One region of the Lysobacter sp. FW306-1B-D06B genome, then DNA from elsewhere that is predicted to be linked to it. Evidence: predicted binding sites of a transcription regulator. Region 1 holds the regulator's gene; the other holds the start of a gene.

Region 1 (7,176 bases):
CTTGAACGTCGCCATCGGCGTCTGCACGAGGATGGCCGCGATGGTGCCCAGGATCACGATGACGAACGCCGCCGGCGACCACAGGCCCGAGAGGCCCGCGCCCTTGAGGATGCTGCCGCCGATGAGGGCGACCAGCGCAAGTACGACACCGATGAGGCTGAGTCTGTCCATCGTGGGGAAACGTCCGTGGAGGTTGAGCTGTCATTCCCGCGAAGGCGGGAATCCATGGTTCCGACGCGGCAACCTCGACGGGAGGCGTGCAACGTTTGCGAGTTGGATCCCCGCCTTCGCGGGGATGACAGCATGGGGTTTTGCTCGGAGCTTCGTTGTTCTTAACGGTCCCTCGCCGCGCTACTTGAGCCGCGCAGCCCGGTTCTGAGCAGTGCGTCCACATCCAGGATCAGCGCCATGCGGCCGTCGCCGACCAGGCTGGCGCCGGCGTAACCGGCCAGGCCGCGCAGCGTGCGGGGCAGGGCCTTGATGACCACTTCCTCGCGGCCGCGCACGCGGTCCACGGTCAGGCAGAAGCGTTGCTCGCCGGACTGCAGCACCACGCAGGTCGTGGCCGCGGCCGGGTCGGGCGCCAGGCCCAGCCAGGCGCGCAGGTCGATCAGCGGCAGCGGCTGGTCGCGCAGGTCGAGCATGCTCTGGCCGTCCACCCAGATCGCCTCCACGCGCTCGTGCGCCAGCACTTCGACCACGCGCACCAGCGGCAGCGCGTAGACGTCGCCTTCCAGTTCCACCAGCAGCGTGGGCAGGATCGCCAGCGTCAGCGGTACGCGGATCACGAAGCGCGTGCCGCGGCCGGCTTCGGAATGGATCTGCACCTGACCGGACAGTTCGCGGATCTTGGACTGCACCACGTCCATGCCGACGCCGCGCCCGGACAGGTCGCTGACTTCGCTGCGCGTGGAGAAGCCGGCCATGAAGATCAGGTTGAGGCATTCGTCCGACGACAGCCGCGCGGCGGCGTCGGGGTCGATCAGGCCTTTCTTGACGGCGCTGCGGCGGATCTTTTCCGGGTCGATGCCGGCGCCGTCGTCGCTGACTTCGATGGAGACGTGGTCGCCTTCCTGCTGCGCGGACAGGCGCACGCGGCCCTGTTCGTTCTTGCCCGATGCGCGGCGCGTGTCCGGCGCTTCGATGCCGTGGTCGATCGCGTTGCGCACCAGGTGCACCAGCGGATCGGCGAGGGCTTCGACGAGGTTGCGGTCCAGTTCGGTCTCGGCGCCGACGATGTCCAGCTCCACCGACTTGGACACCTGCCGCGCGACGTCGCGCGCGAGCTTGGGAAAGCGTGCGAACACGCGGCCCACCGGCTGCATGCGCACCATCATCACCGAGGACTGCAGGCGCGAGGTGGCGACGTCCAGCGCGGTCACGGCGCGATCGAGGTCCTCGTCGCGCAGGCGCGGGCGGATGGTCTTGAGGCGGTTGCGCGCGAGCACGAGTTCGCCGACCAGGTCGACCATCGCGTCGAGGCGACGCACGTCGACGCGGACGGTGGGGTCTTCGGCGGCTTTGGGTTGTGCGTTGGATTTCGCGGCGCCTTTGGCCCCTCCCCCTGCTTGCAGAGGGAGGTTGGGAGGCGGGAGTGAGGGCGCGTCAGCGCCCGAGCTCGCCGCGCTGCGGCTTTGCGACCCCTCCCCAACCCTCCCCTGCGAGCCGGGGAGGGAGTTCGCGCTGGAGCCGTGCAGCGAATCCAGCAGCGCTTCGAACTCGTCCTCGTCGATGTCGCCGTTCGCCGATGCCGGCTTCGCGGTGCTCATGGCGATGCCCTTGGCGCCGTCGCGCAGCGACTTCAGCAGCGCCGGCGGTGCGTGTTCGGGTTCCTCGCCGGCCGACACGGCCGCGAGCATGTCCACCAGCAGGTCCAGCGACTGCTGCGTGTCGTCGAACGCCGCCGCGTCCATCGGCACCGTGCCGTCACGCGCGACGTTGAGGCGATCCTCCACCGCGTGGCAGATGTGCACCATCGGCACGAAGTCGAGGAAGCCCGCGCCGCCCTTGATGGTGTGGAAACCGCGGAAGACGGTGTTGAGGCAGTTGCGGTCGGTCGGCGCGTGTTCCAGCGCGACCATCTGCTCGCCCAGCTGGTCGAGGATCTCGCGCGCTTCGATCAGGAAGTCGGCCGCGATGTCGTCGGCGATGGCGTTCATCGGCGAATCCTCGAAAGCAGTTCGTCATTCCCGCGCAGGCGGGTAGCCCGGGTAAGCGAAGCGCACCCGGGATCGAGCGTGACGGCACCCCGGGTGCGGCCTGCGGCCTTACCCGGGCTACGGCTCGGCATGAACGTCGGGCGAACCATCGTTACAACCCCAGCGAAGACAGCAGTTCGTTCGCGTCGTCCTGCGTCGCCGGCGCGGGATCCACGCCCGCCACCGACGGGCCGAAGCCGCGCGAGTTGTGATTGAGGTGCAACGGCGTGTCGCCGGTGTCGACGACTTCGCCCAGGCCCGCGTGCACCGCGCGCACCAGCACCACGACGCGGCGGATGATCTGCCCCGTAAGGTCCTGGTACCCCTGCGCGGCGGTCATTTCCGACATGCGCGAGCGGATCGCGGCGATGGTCGCGGCCTGTTCCTCGGCGGCGGCATCCGGCAGCGTGCCCAGCAGCACGCCGCATTCCTGGATCAGGTCGAGCGTGCGATGGCTGGCGTCCTCGCTCACGTGCACCACGTGTTCCAGGCGCGCGCAGGCTTCCGGCAGGGAACCGCTCGTCGACGACGCGCCGCTGCTTTCGCCCAGCGCGCTTTCCAGTTCGCGCGCGAGCTTGGCCAGGCCCTGCACCAGCGGCTGGCTGCGCCACTGGATCAGCGCGTCGACATTGCTGCGCCAGCCGGCGAGGTCGTCGTGCTCCAGCGCCCACAGCGCCGCGTGCAGGCGCGCGATGACGGCCTGGCGGTCCTGCGTGATGACCACCTCGGAGCCGGGCGCCTCGATCACGCGGCCGCTCCCAGGCGCTCGAACACCTTGGCGAGCTTGTCTTCCAGCGTCGCGGCGGTGAAGGGCTTGATGACGTAACCGTTCACGCCGGCCTGTGCGGCTTCGATGATCTGCTCGCGCTTGGCTTCGGCGGTGACCATCAGCACCGGGATCTTCGCCAGCGCGGCGTCGGCGCGGATCGCCTTGAGCAGGTCGATGCCCGGCATGCCCGGCATGTTCCAGTCGGTGACGACCAGGTCGTACGACGCTTTCTTCAGTTCGATCAGCGCGGTGCTGCCGTCGTCGGCCTCGGCGGTGTTGTGGAAGCCCAGGTCGTTGAGCAGGTTCTTGACGATGCGGCGCATGGTCGAGAAGTCGTCGACGATGAGGATGCGGATGTTCTTGTCCATGTGGGCTTGGCTCTGGTGCAGAAGGAAAGTCGGGAACAGCGTCAATGCGTGATGGTGATCAGCCCGTTGCTCCTTCGACTTCGGCGCTGCGCGCCTACGCTCAGGACGAACGGTGAAACGATCCCGTTCGTCCTGAGCGTAGGGCCGAAGGCCCGAAGTCGAAGGATGAACGGGCCGGTCGCGCCGGAGTCATTCGGCACAGGTGCGCAACTGTCGAAGGCGAACTCAATACCCATGCTCGTCCTCATCGTCCTCATGCGTGCCGCGCCACTCGCCCAGACGCGCGCGCAGGCGCAACATCGCCTGGCCGTGGATCTGGCAGACGCGCGATTCGCTCACGCTCAGCACCGCGCCGATCTCGCGCAGGTTCAGTTCCTGCTCGTAGTACAGCGACAGCACCAGCTGTTCGCGTTCGGGCAGGTTGGCGATCGCGCCGCCGAGGGCTTCGCGGAACGCGCCGTGTTCGAACTCGCGCGCCGGCGTCGCGCCGCCGTGCGTGGCCAGGTGCGGCTCGCCCTCGTGTTCGTCCAGGTGCGCTTCCAGGCTGATGAGCTGGCCGCGCGCGGCGTCCTCGAGCATGCGGTGGTATTCGTCCAGCGAAACCTCGAGCGCGCTGGCCACTTCCTGCGAGGTCGCGGCGCGGCCGGTGCGCTGTTCGACTTCGCGCGTGGCGGCGACGACATCGCGGTAACGGCGATGCACCGAGCGCGGCACCCAGTCGCCACGGCGGATCTCGTCGATCATCGCGCCGCGGATGCGGATGGAGGCATACGTTTCGAACGCCGCGCCTTGATCCGCCTGGAAATTGCGGGCCGCGTCGATCAGGCCGAGCATGCCGGCCTGGATGAGGTCGTCGATCTCCACGCTCGCCGGCAATCGCGCGGCCAGGTGGTGGGCGATGCGGCGCACGAGTTCGCCGTGCTTCTCGACGACCTCGGTCGCGTTGGCGTTGTCGGTGGCGCGCTGGGTGGCCTTGTACTGTGCGGCGGCGGCGTTCATGCGACGGCGCTCCGTAATGGATCGTTGTGGCTGGCCGCACTGGCGCCCGCGCTGTGCGCGACGAGGCGTTCCATGAAGAATTCGACGCCGCCGCGCGGACCGGCCGGCGACTGCCAGCTGTTCGCGCGCCGTGCGATGTCGCGGAAGGCCAGCGCCGAAGGACAACCCGGGAAGGCTTCCACGACGGCTTCCTGGCGCTGGATCGCGCGGCGCAGCCATTCGTCGCGCGGAATCGCGCCGAGGTAGTGCAGCGTCACGTCGAGGAAGCGCGCGCTGACGCGCTCGAGCTTCTCGAACAGCTGCTTGCCTTCGATGGCGTTGTTGACCTGGTTCGCCAGCACCTGCACGCGGGTCACACCGCGCTCGCGGCTGAGCACCTTGATCAGCGCGTAGGCGTCGGTGACCGAGGCCGGTTCGTCGCAGACCACCACCACCACGTCCTGCGCGGCCTGGCAGAAGGTGAGCACGCTGTCGGAGATGCCGGCGGCGTTGTCCACCACCATCGCGTCCAGCGGCAGGTCGAGCTGGCAGAAGGCGTTCACCAGGCCGATGTGCTGCTGCGGCAGCAGTTCGGTCATGTGGCGCTTGCCCGACGCCGCCGGAACCACCCACAAACCGCGCGGGCCTTCCAGCAGGGTGTCCTGCAATTCGCAGCGACCGGCGAAGACGTCGGCGAGCGTGAACTGCGGCGACAGGCCGAGCATCACGTCGACGTTCGCAAGGCCCAGGTCGGTGTCCAGCAGCAGCGTGCGCTGGCCGGCGTGGACCAGGGCCATGGCGAGGTTCACCGAGACGGAGGTCTTGCCGACGCCGCCCTTGCCGCTGGCCACGGCGATGACGCGCACCGGGGCGCGCGCGCCGGACACGGGCGCACCGGACGCGGGTGCATTGAGATCAGCTGGCGATGGCATGGCGGTCCTCGGTGGGGAGGGTCACAGGACGGGCGTCGAGAGACCCGAGGGGGTTATCGGCAGCACGTCGCACTTTCTCGAGGGTCAAAACGAGACGGCGTGCGTCCGCGGCGGCGATGTCGGTCGGGACCTGCTGGCCGTCGGTGGTGTAGGCCAGGCTCAGGCCGTGCTGGACCAGCACCGACAGGGGCGAACCCAGGCGGCCGGTCTCGTCCAGCTTGGTCAGCACCACGCCTTCCGGTGAGGCCGGGCGGTAGCGGCGCACCACTTCGCCCAGGTCATGGGCATTCGTGTTGGCCGGCAGCACGAGCAGGCTGCGCACGCGCTTGGCCGCGCGCAGCCACAGGATCTGGCCGAGCAGGGCGCGGTCGCGCAGGCCGTGGCCGGCGGTGTCGACCAGCACCAGCGGGTAGTCGGCGAGCTGGTCGAGGGCGTCGTTCAGCGCTTCCGGGCCGTTGGCCTCGCACACCGTCACGCCCAGTCGGCGGCCGAGGATGTGCAGCTGCTCCGTCGCGCCGGGGCGCTCGGTGTCGGTGGTGACCAGGGCGACGTCGCGGGCCCGGTGGCGCTGGGCGAAACGCGCGGCGAGCTTGGCGGCGGTGGTCGTCTTGCCGGCGCCGGTCGGGCCGACCAGGGCGATCACGCCGCCGTCGTCGATGGGTTCGTGGCGGGCGACGGAGATCGCGCGCGCCAGTTCTTCCAGCATCGGCTCGCGCACCTGCGCCGGGTCGAGGCGGGCGTCGATGCGGCCGGCGATCGTCTGCGCCAGATTCTCGTCGCAGCCGTAGCTCATCAGCAGGTCGAACGCCGCCGCGCGCGCCGGCGAACCGCGCAGGCGTTCGACGGTGAGCTGACCGAACTCGCGCTCGATCATCGCGCGCATCGTCGCCAGTTCGTCGCGCATGGCGAGCATGGACGGGTCGCGTGCGTCGGCGACGGCGTGGAGGTGGGGCGCAGCGGCGGGCGTTTGAGGCGCGAGCGCTTGAGCCCCTCTCCTCTCGGAGTGAGAGGGCGCTGCTTGCGAACCACTGGTTCGCGCGCCATCGAACGCCCAAACGCTGTGCGTTTGGGCTTGGGGGTCGGGGTGAGGGGCAACGGAGTGATTCGTCAACAGATCGACGTAGGAGGCAGAACCCTTGAAGGCAGTGCCATCGGCGAGGTGGTCCTGATTGCGCCCCTCACCCTCGATCCCTCTCCCGTCGGGAGAGGGAAGCAAAGCGTCATCGCTCCACAGATCCGCAAGGCTGCGGTATTCGTGCGAGATCGGCTCGCTGGGCTGCGTCGTCCGCGCCCCTTCAAGCGCGGCGACATCGGCCGATAGAGAGGGAGCAGCGTCACCGATTCCGACCGCAGCCGTGGGCGCGACGTGTGTCGGGTCGGTGACGCTGTCCCTTGTTGCTTCCTGCACCGGCGCATCGTGCGATGCGCTGGTGCCGGCGGGTGCGGTCTGCGCGAACGCCGCCGCTGCCGCCTCGAACTTCTCCCCCTGCGGGATCAGCGCGGCCATCATCGCGTCGAAGCGCGAGGTGTCGGGCTTGGGGCGCGCGTCGGCCACCTGCGTCTCGACCTTCGGCGCGCGCGGCGCGGTTTCCACGCGCGTGCCGTCGCCGATGGCGAACACGGCGCGGCCGCGGATCGGGGATTCGGCGATCTTCGCGCGTGCCTTGTCGGAGAGCGCGACGACGGCGGGTTCTTCGTCTTCGATTTCGATGCGCTGCATTTCCACGCGCTCCATTTCGACGGTGGACTCGGCCGACGGCGCGGTCCAGGCGGGCTTGCCCTTCACCGGCTTGGTGAGCAGTGCGGCGAGCGAGGACATGCGCGAGCTTTTTTGCTCCTCCCCCTCCTTGGCGGGGGAGGTTGGGAGGGAGTAGTGAGGCGCGTCAGCGCCGAGCTCGCCGCTGCGCGGCTTCGCGACCCCTCCCCAACTG
Region 2 (7,176 bases), 150 kb from region 1:
GGCCCCGATGATCATTTCGCACCAGCACCGCTTCGTCTTCGCCGCCATTCCCAAGACCGGCACGCATTCGGTGCGCCAGGCATTGCGCGAACACCTCAGCGAGGAGGACCTGGAGCAGGTCGGCCTGTTCGTGAACAAGCGGTTTCCGTTCGAGGAGCTGGCAGCCATCAAGCACGGCCACATCACGCTGGCCCAGATACGCCCGTTCCTCGGCGAGGAACCCTTCGCCTCGTATTTCAAGTTCGCGTTCGTGCGCAATCCCTTCGACCGCTTCGTCTCCTACTGCGCGTTCATGACGCGCGCCGACGGGGCGTTCCTGAAGAACCCGCAGCAGGTGATGCGTTACATCCTGTTCCAGGCGCGTCCGATGCAGCACATCCTGTTCCAGCCGCAGCACACGTTCGTCACCGACGAGGATGGCACGATGCTGGCCGATCACGTCGGGCGCGTGGAAGACATGCAGGCGTCCTACGACGCGATCTGCGAGCGGCTGGGCCTGCCGTCCGCGACGCTGGGGCAGGTCAACAGTTCGCGCCGCGGCGGTTACCGGGACTACTATGACCAGGCGCTGATCGACGGCGTCGCCGAGCTCTACCGGCGCGACCTGGAACTGTTCGGATACGAGTTCTGACCATGACCGCCACCGCCGCCTTTTCGTCTGCCGACGTCCAGCCGAACCCGCGCAAGACCACTTCGGTGCGCCGGCTCGGCCATGTCGACATCGCGCGTCTGCGCGAGGCGGTGCTCGCCATTCCCGAAGCGACCTGGGACGCGGAGAACGCCGACAAGCCCAACCGTTTCGAAGCGCTGGACCGTACGCGCCACATCGTGTTCCGCTTCGTCAGCGATTTCCAGGATTGGCGCAAGCATTACGAGCGCCCGCTGTGGGCGTCATGGCGCGAATTGCTCGAACCGGTGTTGGCGCAGGCCGTCGCGCCTTACGGTTATGCGCGCGGCGAATTCCCGCGCGTGATGCTCGCGCGCATGGCGCCGGGAGGCGTGATCAAGCCGCACCGGGATGCGAATCCCGCGGCGAAGTGGCCGCACAAGATCCATGTGCCGCTGCTCACCAACGAGAAGGTGGTGTTCTTCATCGACGGCACCGGCTATCACTTCATCGAAGGCGAAGCGGTGGAGGTCAGCAACATGGCCGTGCACGCGGTGGAAAACAACGGCGACGCCGATCGCATCCACCTGATCTTCGAGTACTTCGACGCCGATCAGCCGACGCCGCCGTGGGTGGGGAAGTTGCCGGCGCGGAAGTGATCGGGCGAGTGCGGGGCCGGACTGGCCGTGGTCGGTCCTCGCAAAGATGGACGACTCTCTCAACCCGTCATCCCGGTGTAGGCCGGGACCCAGGCTCGTTGCGCATGGCGCAGCGCGCGGGCACTTCCCATCGGGCAATCCATCTCACGTCATTCCCGCGAAAGCGGGGTCTTTGGGGTCGCCGTAGGGCGGCACTCTCCAGGGACTTTCCGCGCTTGCCCCGTTGCCTCGTGAGCAACTGCAGAAAAATGGATTCCAGCTTTCGCTGGAATGACGTGATGTGTCGGAGGACGTGCAGCCTGGGTCCCGGCCTACGCCGGGATGACGGAGTTACTGATCTGCGATCTACGGATTGCGCGTGAACAGCACCAGCATCACCACCACCTGCGCCGTGACGATCAGCATCATCGCCCGTCGGAACGACGGCTTGGCCGTCTTGTGCCGGAACAGCCCCATCGCGAACAACGCGCCCGGCGAGCCGCCGAGCAGCGCCAGCGCGAGCAGCCAGCGTTCCGGAACACGCCGGCGCTTGCCGCCGGCGATCGCCTTGTCATAGCCGTACACCAGCACGGTGGCGAGGTTGAGCACCAGCCACCACACCAGCCATGCGGGCATCAGTCGAACGCCGCCGCGTGCGCGTGCTCGCGCGTGGCGAGGAACTTCACGTCCGGGGCGCGCTCCTGCGCCAGCTGCAGGTTCACGCGGGTCGGCGCGAGGTAGACCAGCTCACCGGCGGCGTCGACCGCGAGGTTCATCGCGTTCTTGTCGCGGAACTCTTCGAGCTTCTTCTCGTTGTCGCAGCGGATCCAGCGCGCCGTGGCGACGCTGACCTGCTCGAAGCTCGCGTCCACGCCGTACTCGTCCTTCAGTCGGTAGGCGACCACGTCGAACTGCAGCACGCCCACCGCACCCAGGATCAGGTCGTTGCTCATCAGCGGACGGAAGAACTGCGTGGCGCCTTCCTCCGACAACTGCGCCAGGCCCTTCTGCAACTGCTTCAGCTTGAGGGGATCGCGCAGGCGCGCACGGCGGAAGAGCTCCGGTGCGAAGTTCGGAATGCCGGTGAAGCTCAGCGCCTCGCCCTCGGTGAAGCTGTCGCCGATGGAGATCGTGCCGTGGTTGTGGATGCCGATGACATCGCCCGGCCACGCGCTCTCGGCGATCTCGCGGTCGCTCGCCATGAAGGTCAGCGCGTTGGCGAGCTTCACTTCCTTGCCGCTGCGCACGTGGAAGGCCTTCATGCCGGCGCTGAACTGGCCCGAGCACACGCGCATGAACGCCACGCGGTCGCGATGCTGCGGGTCCATGTTGGCCTGGATCTTGAAGACGAAGCCGGTGAGCTTGGGCTCGTACGACGCCACTTCGCGCGAGGTGGTCGCGCGCGGGCGCGGCGAGGGTGCGTGCTCGACGAAGAAGTCCAGCAGCAGCTGCACGCCGAAATTGTTCACGGCCGAACCGAAGAACACCGGCGTCTGCTCGCCCGACAGGTATTTGGCGACATCGAACGGGTGCGAGGCGCCTTCCACCAGCTCCAGTTCTTCGCGCAGCTCCTGCAGCATCTGCGCGCCGATGCGCGCTTCAAGCGCCGGGTCGTCGATGGACGCGAAGATGGTCGAGTCCTGGCGCGTGAAGTTGCGGCCTTGTTCGTACAGGTGCACCTCGCCGGTGACCAGGTGGACCACGCCCTTCAGGCGCTGGCCCATGCCGATCGGCCAGGTGATCGGCGCGCACTGGATGCCCAGCACGCTCTCCACCTCGTCGAGCAGGTCGATCGGGTTCTTGCCCTCGCGATCGAGCTTGTTGATGAAGGTCATGATCGGCGTGTCGCGCAGGCGGCACACCTCCATCAGCTTGATCGTGCGTTCTTCCACGCCCTTGGCCACGTCGATGACCATGAGCGCGGAGTCCACCGCGGTGAGCACGCGGTAGGTGTCCTCGCCGAAGTCGGCGTGGCCGGGCGTGTCGAGGAGGTTGACGATGCGCCCCTCGTAGGGGAACTGCATCACCGAGCTGGTCACCGAGATGCCGCGCTCCTTTTCCAGCGCCATCCAGTCGGACGTCGCATGGCGCGCGGCCTTGCGGCCCTTGACCGAGCCGGCCATCTGGATCGCACCGCCGAACAGCAGCAGCTTTTCGGTGAGCGTGGTCTTGCCCGCGTCGGGGTGCGAAATGATCGCGAACGTGCGGCGGCGGGCGGCTTCGAGGGAAACGTCGGACATGGAAACGGCGGGCGCGGACGGGCCGGACGGCGGTCCGCGCATCGGAAGTCGGGAAGGGCGGGAAGTATACGGGCTGGCGGCGGTTCCCTTGCCCGGCGTGGAGGGCAAGGCCGGGGGACTAAGCCGCACCGGCTCGGGAGCCGGACGGTGGCGGTACCGCCTTCATGCCGTCCTGCGGGTCTCCGGGTTCGCCAGGGGCGGGGCGGGCAAAGTGTGCGCTACCTCTCATTTCCGTATTTGCCCATTCAGCCGACCCTAAAGCTCGGCCCCACTGCGCCGCTACCCGTCTTGGATATCCGTAATGCCGGGGGTTGCAGTGCGCATCGTGATCGTGGGTGAGGACGCCGGCCGCGCCGGCGAATTCGAGGAATCGCTGAGCTATTTCGATCTGGGCTGGGACGTGCAGTGGCTGGCCGAACCGGACGCCGCGCTGTCGTCGGGCGAGCCGATCGACGTGTTCCTGTGCGGATTGCGCCTGGGCGCCGTGCCGGGCCCGGTGCTGCTGAGCCAGGTCGCCGCGCTGCATCCGCAGGCGGTGCGCATCCTGCTGCTGGACCCGGAAGAGGACAGCGGCTCGATGCAGGGCCTGGACTGCGCCCACCGGCTGCTGTCGCGCCCGCTCGACGCGGGCGAGCTGATCGAGGCCGTGGACAGCGTGGCCGAGCTGCGCCAGGTGCTGGGCAGCGAGGAACTGAAGCAGGCCGTAGGTCGGGTCGGCTCGCTGCCGCCGCCGCCGCGCCTGTACCTGGAACTGAGCCGCCTGCTGCGCGATCCGGATGCGAGTAACGCGGCGATTGCGCAGATGCTTTCGCAAGATCCGGCGATCGTCGCCAAGGTGCTGCGCCTGTGCAATTCGGCGTACTTCTCCGGCGGTCGCGAGATCACCGACATCCGCGCCGCGGTCACGCGCCTGGGCCACCAGACGCTGCTGCGCCTGGTGCTGGCGAGCGAAGCGTTCGGACCGACGCAACTGGCGGGCAAGGAGCGCGAGGCGATCCAGGACCGTGCGCTGCGCACCTCGCGACTGGCGCGTCGCCTGCTGGCCGGGCCGAGTGCGGAACTCGCCGCCACGGCGGGCCTGCTGGCGGAAGTGGGCAAGCTGTTGCCGGGCGTGTCCGACGGATCGGAAGGTTCGACCGGCCCGCATTACGCGGAAGCCGGTGCCTACCTGCTGGGCCTGTGGGGCCTGCCGATGCCGATCGTCGAAGGCGTGGCGTTCCAGCACCGCCCGGGCCGCCTGAAGGCCAGCGGTTTCTGGGTCGCCGGCGCGGTGCACGTGGCCTCGACGCTGGTCGCCGGGAGGCCGGTGGACGAGGGCTATCTGCGCAACGTCAACGTGATCGATCGTTTGCCGCAGTGGCGCGACATGGTGGAGCCGGCGGCGGCGCAGGCGGCCTGATCGCCCAAGAGTCCTGTCATCCCGTCGAAGGTCGGGATCCAGGCCTGTAGCGTGCGGGCACTCCGATGGCGGTGAACGCTGTCACCGTCATCTCGGTGAAGGCCGGGATCCGGGCCCGTAACGCGCGGGCACTCCGACGGCGGTGAGCCCTGTCACCGTCATCCCAGCGAAAGCTGGGATCCATGTTGACTTGGCTTTGGCCCGCCTCCCAAAGAAGGAGCAATAGCCAAGCTTCCGATCGGCTGCGAGCAAATTCAAACGGATTCCAGCTTTCGCTGGAATGACGCGATGTGTGTGTGCGCGTGACAGCCTGGATTCCGGTCTTCGCCGGATGACGGTTCTGTGCGTGGTCTGCTTAGGCGACAAGTCGCTTCGCCGGTATCACCGCCCGCCTTCAACCCCCCGATATCCGCAACGGCCCCTGCGGTCCGATCATGCGGAACGGGATCGACTCCAGCTTCATCCCGCGGTTCACCTGCACGGCGAAATGCAGGTGCGGGCCGGTGGTGAAACCGGTGTTGCCCGACAGGCCGATCTGCTGGCCGGCGCGCACGCGCTGGCCCACGCGCACCAGTGCGCCTTCGGATTTCAGGTGCGCGTACAGCGTCATCGTGCCGTCCTCGTGGAGGATGCGCACGAAGTTCGCGCGGCCGCCGTAGCGTTCCAGGTTGAGCCCGGCCTTGTCGAAATCCGATTCCACCTGCATCACCACGCCCTCGCGCGCGGCCAGCACGGGCGTGCCGATGTCGGCGGCGAAATCCACCGCATAGCGGTTCTGCTCGTCGCGGTGGCTGAAATGCCCGCCGTAGCCCTGGTCGATGCGGAACTGCGCCTGCTGCAGCGGCAGCAAGTAGTCGACGTCGCGCGGGCGCGCGGACGGGTCGCCGGGCAGGCTGTCCATCTGCAGCTCGAAATCGAACCCGCGGTCCGGATCGGCCGAACTGAGCACCGCCACCAGCGCGCTGCTTCTGGCCGCCACCGTCGCCCGCGCGGGCAGCACCGGGCTGCCGATCACGTTGTCGCTGCGGCTGAAATCCAGTTGCACCTGCACCGGGCCGGAGAGCCGGTTGTCGGCGAACGCGAGGAAACGCTCGCCGTCGTTCTCGATGCGCAGCTGCGCGATCGCGCTGGGTTCGCCTTCGACCGGGATCGTCCTCACCTGCGACGGCGGCGCGTTGGGAACGTGGTCGCCGTAGTGCGTGACGCCGCTGCGGTCGGTCCAGCGGTAGATCTTCGCCGCGCCCGCGCCGAAGGCCATCAGCAGCGCGGCGCCGCCGATGATCCAGACCGCCTGGCGGGACGCGCGCCTCATCGCATCACGGTGCGCAGGTGGGCGAAAGCTGCAGAACGCGTGCGACCTCCGCCAGGTCGAACGCGGTGACCGACTTGTCGTCGTGCACCGCGAACAGCGCGCCGCTCGGGAAGGTCTTCGTCGAAGCCGCGTGCAACGCGACGCCGTCGGTGTGCGCGGTGGTCTCGCCCTCGAAGCTGCCGCGCGGTTCCAGCGTGGCACGGTCGAACAGGTGGAAGATCGTCAGCGGTGCGAGCTGGTCCACCGCGATCCAGTAGCCGCTGCCGTCGGCGCAGCTCCATAGCGCGACGCCCTCGGCTTCGGCACCGAAGCTGTCCTGCGGCAGGCTGCGGCCGGTGTACTTGCCGCTGAAGCTGTACTCGCGCAGCGTGGATTCGTGGCGGCGATCCTCGTCGGCGATCAGCAGCCGGTCGTTGCCCGGATCGCCCGCGATCGATTCGACCATGCGCAGCCCCGCTTCCTGCGTGGTGTCGCCGAAAGAGCCCGCGTAGGTCGAGCGCAGGCGCCCGGCCTGGTCGAACTGCACGCGGAAGCGGCGCACGCGCTGGTCGAGTTCCGCCAGCGGCGGCACTTCGTCGAATTTCTTGCCGTACATGAAGCTGTCGGTGATGTAGACCTCCAGCTCGCCCGGCTCGGTCTCGGTCAGCCAGATGCCGTACGGGCTGCGCAGTTGTTTGTCGCCGAAGCTGCCCACCGGCTTGAAATCGGGCAGGGACAACACCTGCACGCGGTGGTTGTCGCGCTCCACCACGAATGCGTAGTCGCCATAGACGGCGATGCCGTTGGGGCGATTGAACTCGCCGGGCTTGGCGCCCTCACCGCCGACGTCGCGCAGGCGCTGGCCGCTGTCGGCGTCGAACACGACCAGACGGTGCGTGGACTTGGCGGTGGCGATCAGCCACGTCGCGCCGTCCTCGGCGGTCCAGGTGGCCAGGGAGTCGAGCTCGTCCTGCGCGCTTTCGGGCGAGACGTAGCGCTCC

Evidence for each region. The regulator FliA, encoded in region 1, starts transcription of late flagellar genes. The targets are predictions, from matches to a motif close to TAAAGTTTNNCNNNCNNNGGCCGATAA.
Region 2: AAFF32_RS18365 (HDOD domain-containing protein) is a predicted target of FliA. The motif match lies at 3,742-3,768, and genes of this name have one in related genera.

The regions. Positions count from the first base shown of each region.
Region 1 covers NZ_CP151802.1:4,107,332-4,114,507, reverse strand. Annotated here, with positions in the region: gene AAFF32_RS19055 (flagellar motor protein) at 1-171, opposite strand, end outside; gene AAFF32_RS19050 (chemotaxis protein CheA) at 333-2,159, opposite strand; gene AAFF32_RS19045 (protein phosphatase CheZ) at 2,311-2,946, opposite strand; gene cheY (chemotaxis response regulator CheY) at 2,943-3,335, opposite strand; gene AAFF32_RS19035 (RNA polymerase sigma factor FliA) at 3,561-4,334, opposite strand; gene AAFF32_RS19030 (MinD/ParA family protein) at 4,331-5,245, opposite strand; gene flhF (flagellar biosynthesis protein FlhF) at 5,229-7,176, opposite strand, start outside.
Region 2 covers NZ_CP151802.1:3,958,488-3,965,663, reverse strand. Annotated here, with positions in the region: gene AAFF32_RS18385 (sulfotransferase family 2 domain-containing protein) at 8-631, shown strand; gene AAFF32_RS18380 (aspartyl/asparaginyl beta-hydroxylase domain-containing protein) at 634-1,266, shown strand; gene AAFF32_RS18375 (DUF1294 domain-containing protein) at 1,612-1,881, opposite strand; gene AAFF32_RS18370 (peptide chain release factor 3) at 1,881-3,485, opposite strand; gene AAFF32_RS18365 (HDOD domain-containing protein) at 3,802-4,884, shown strand; gene AAFF32_RS18360 (M23 family metallopeptidase) at 5,279-6,196, opposite strand; gene AAFF32_RS18355 (phytase) at 6,201-7,176, opposite strand, start outside.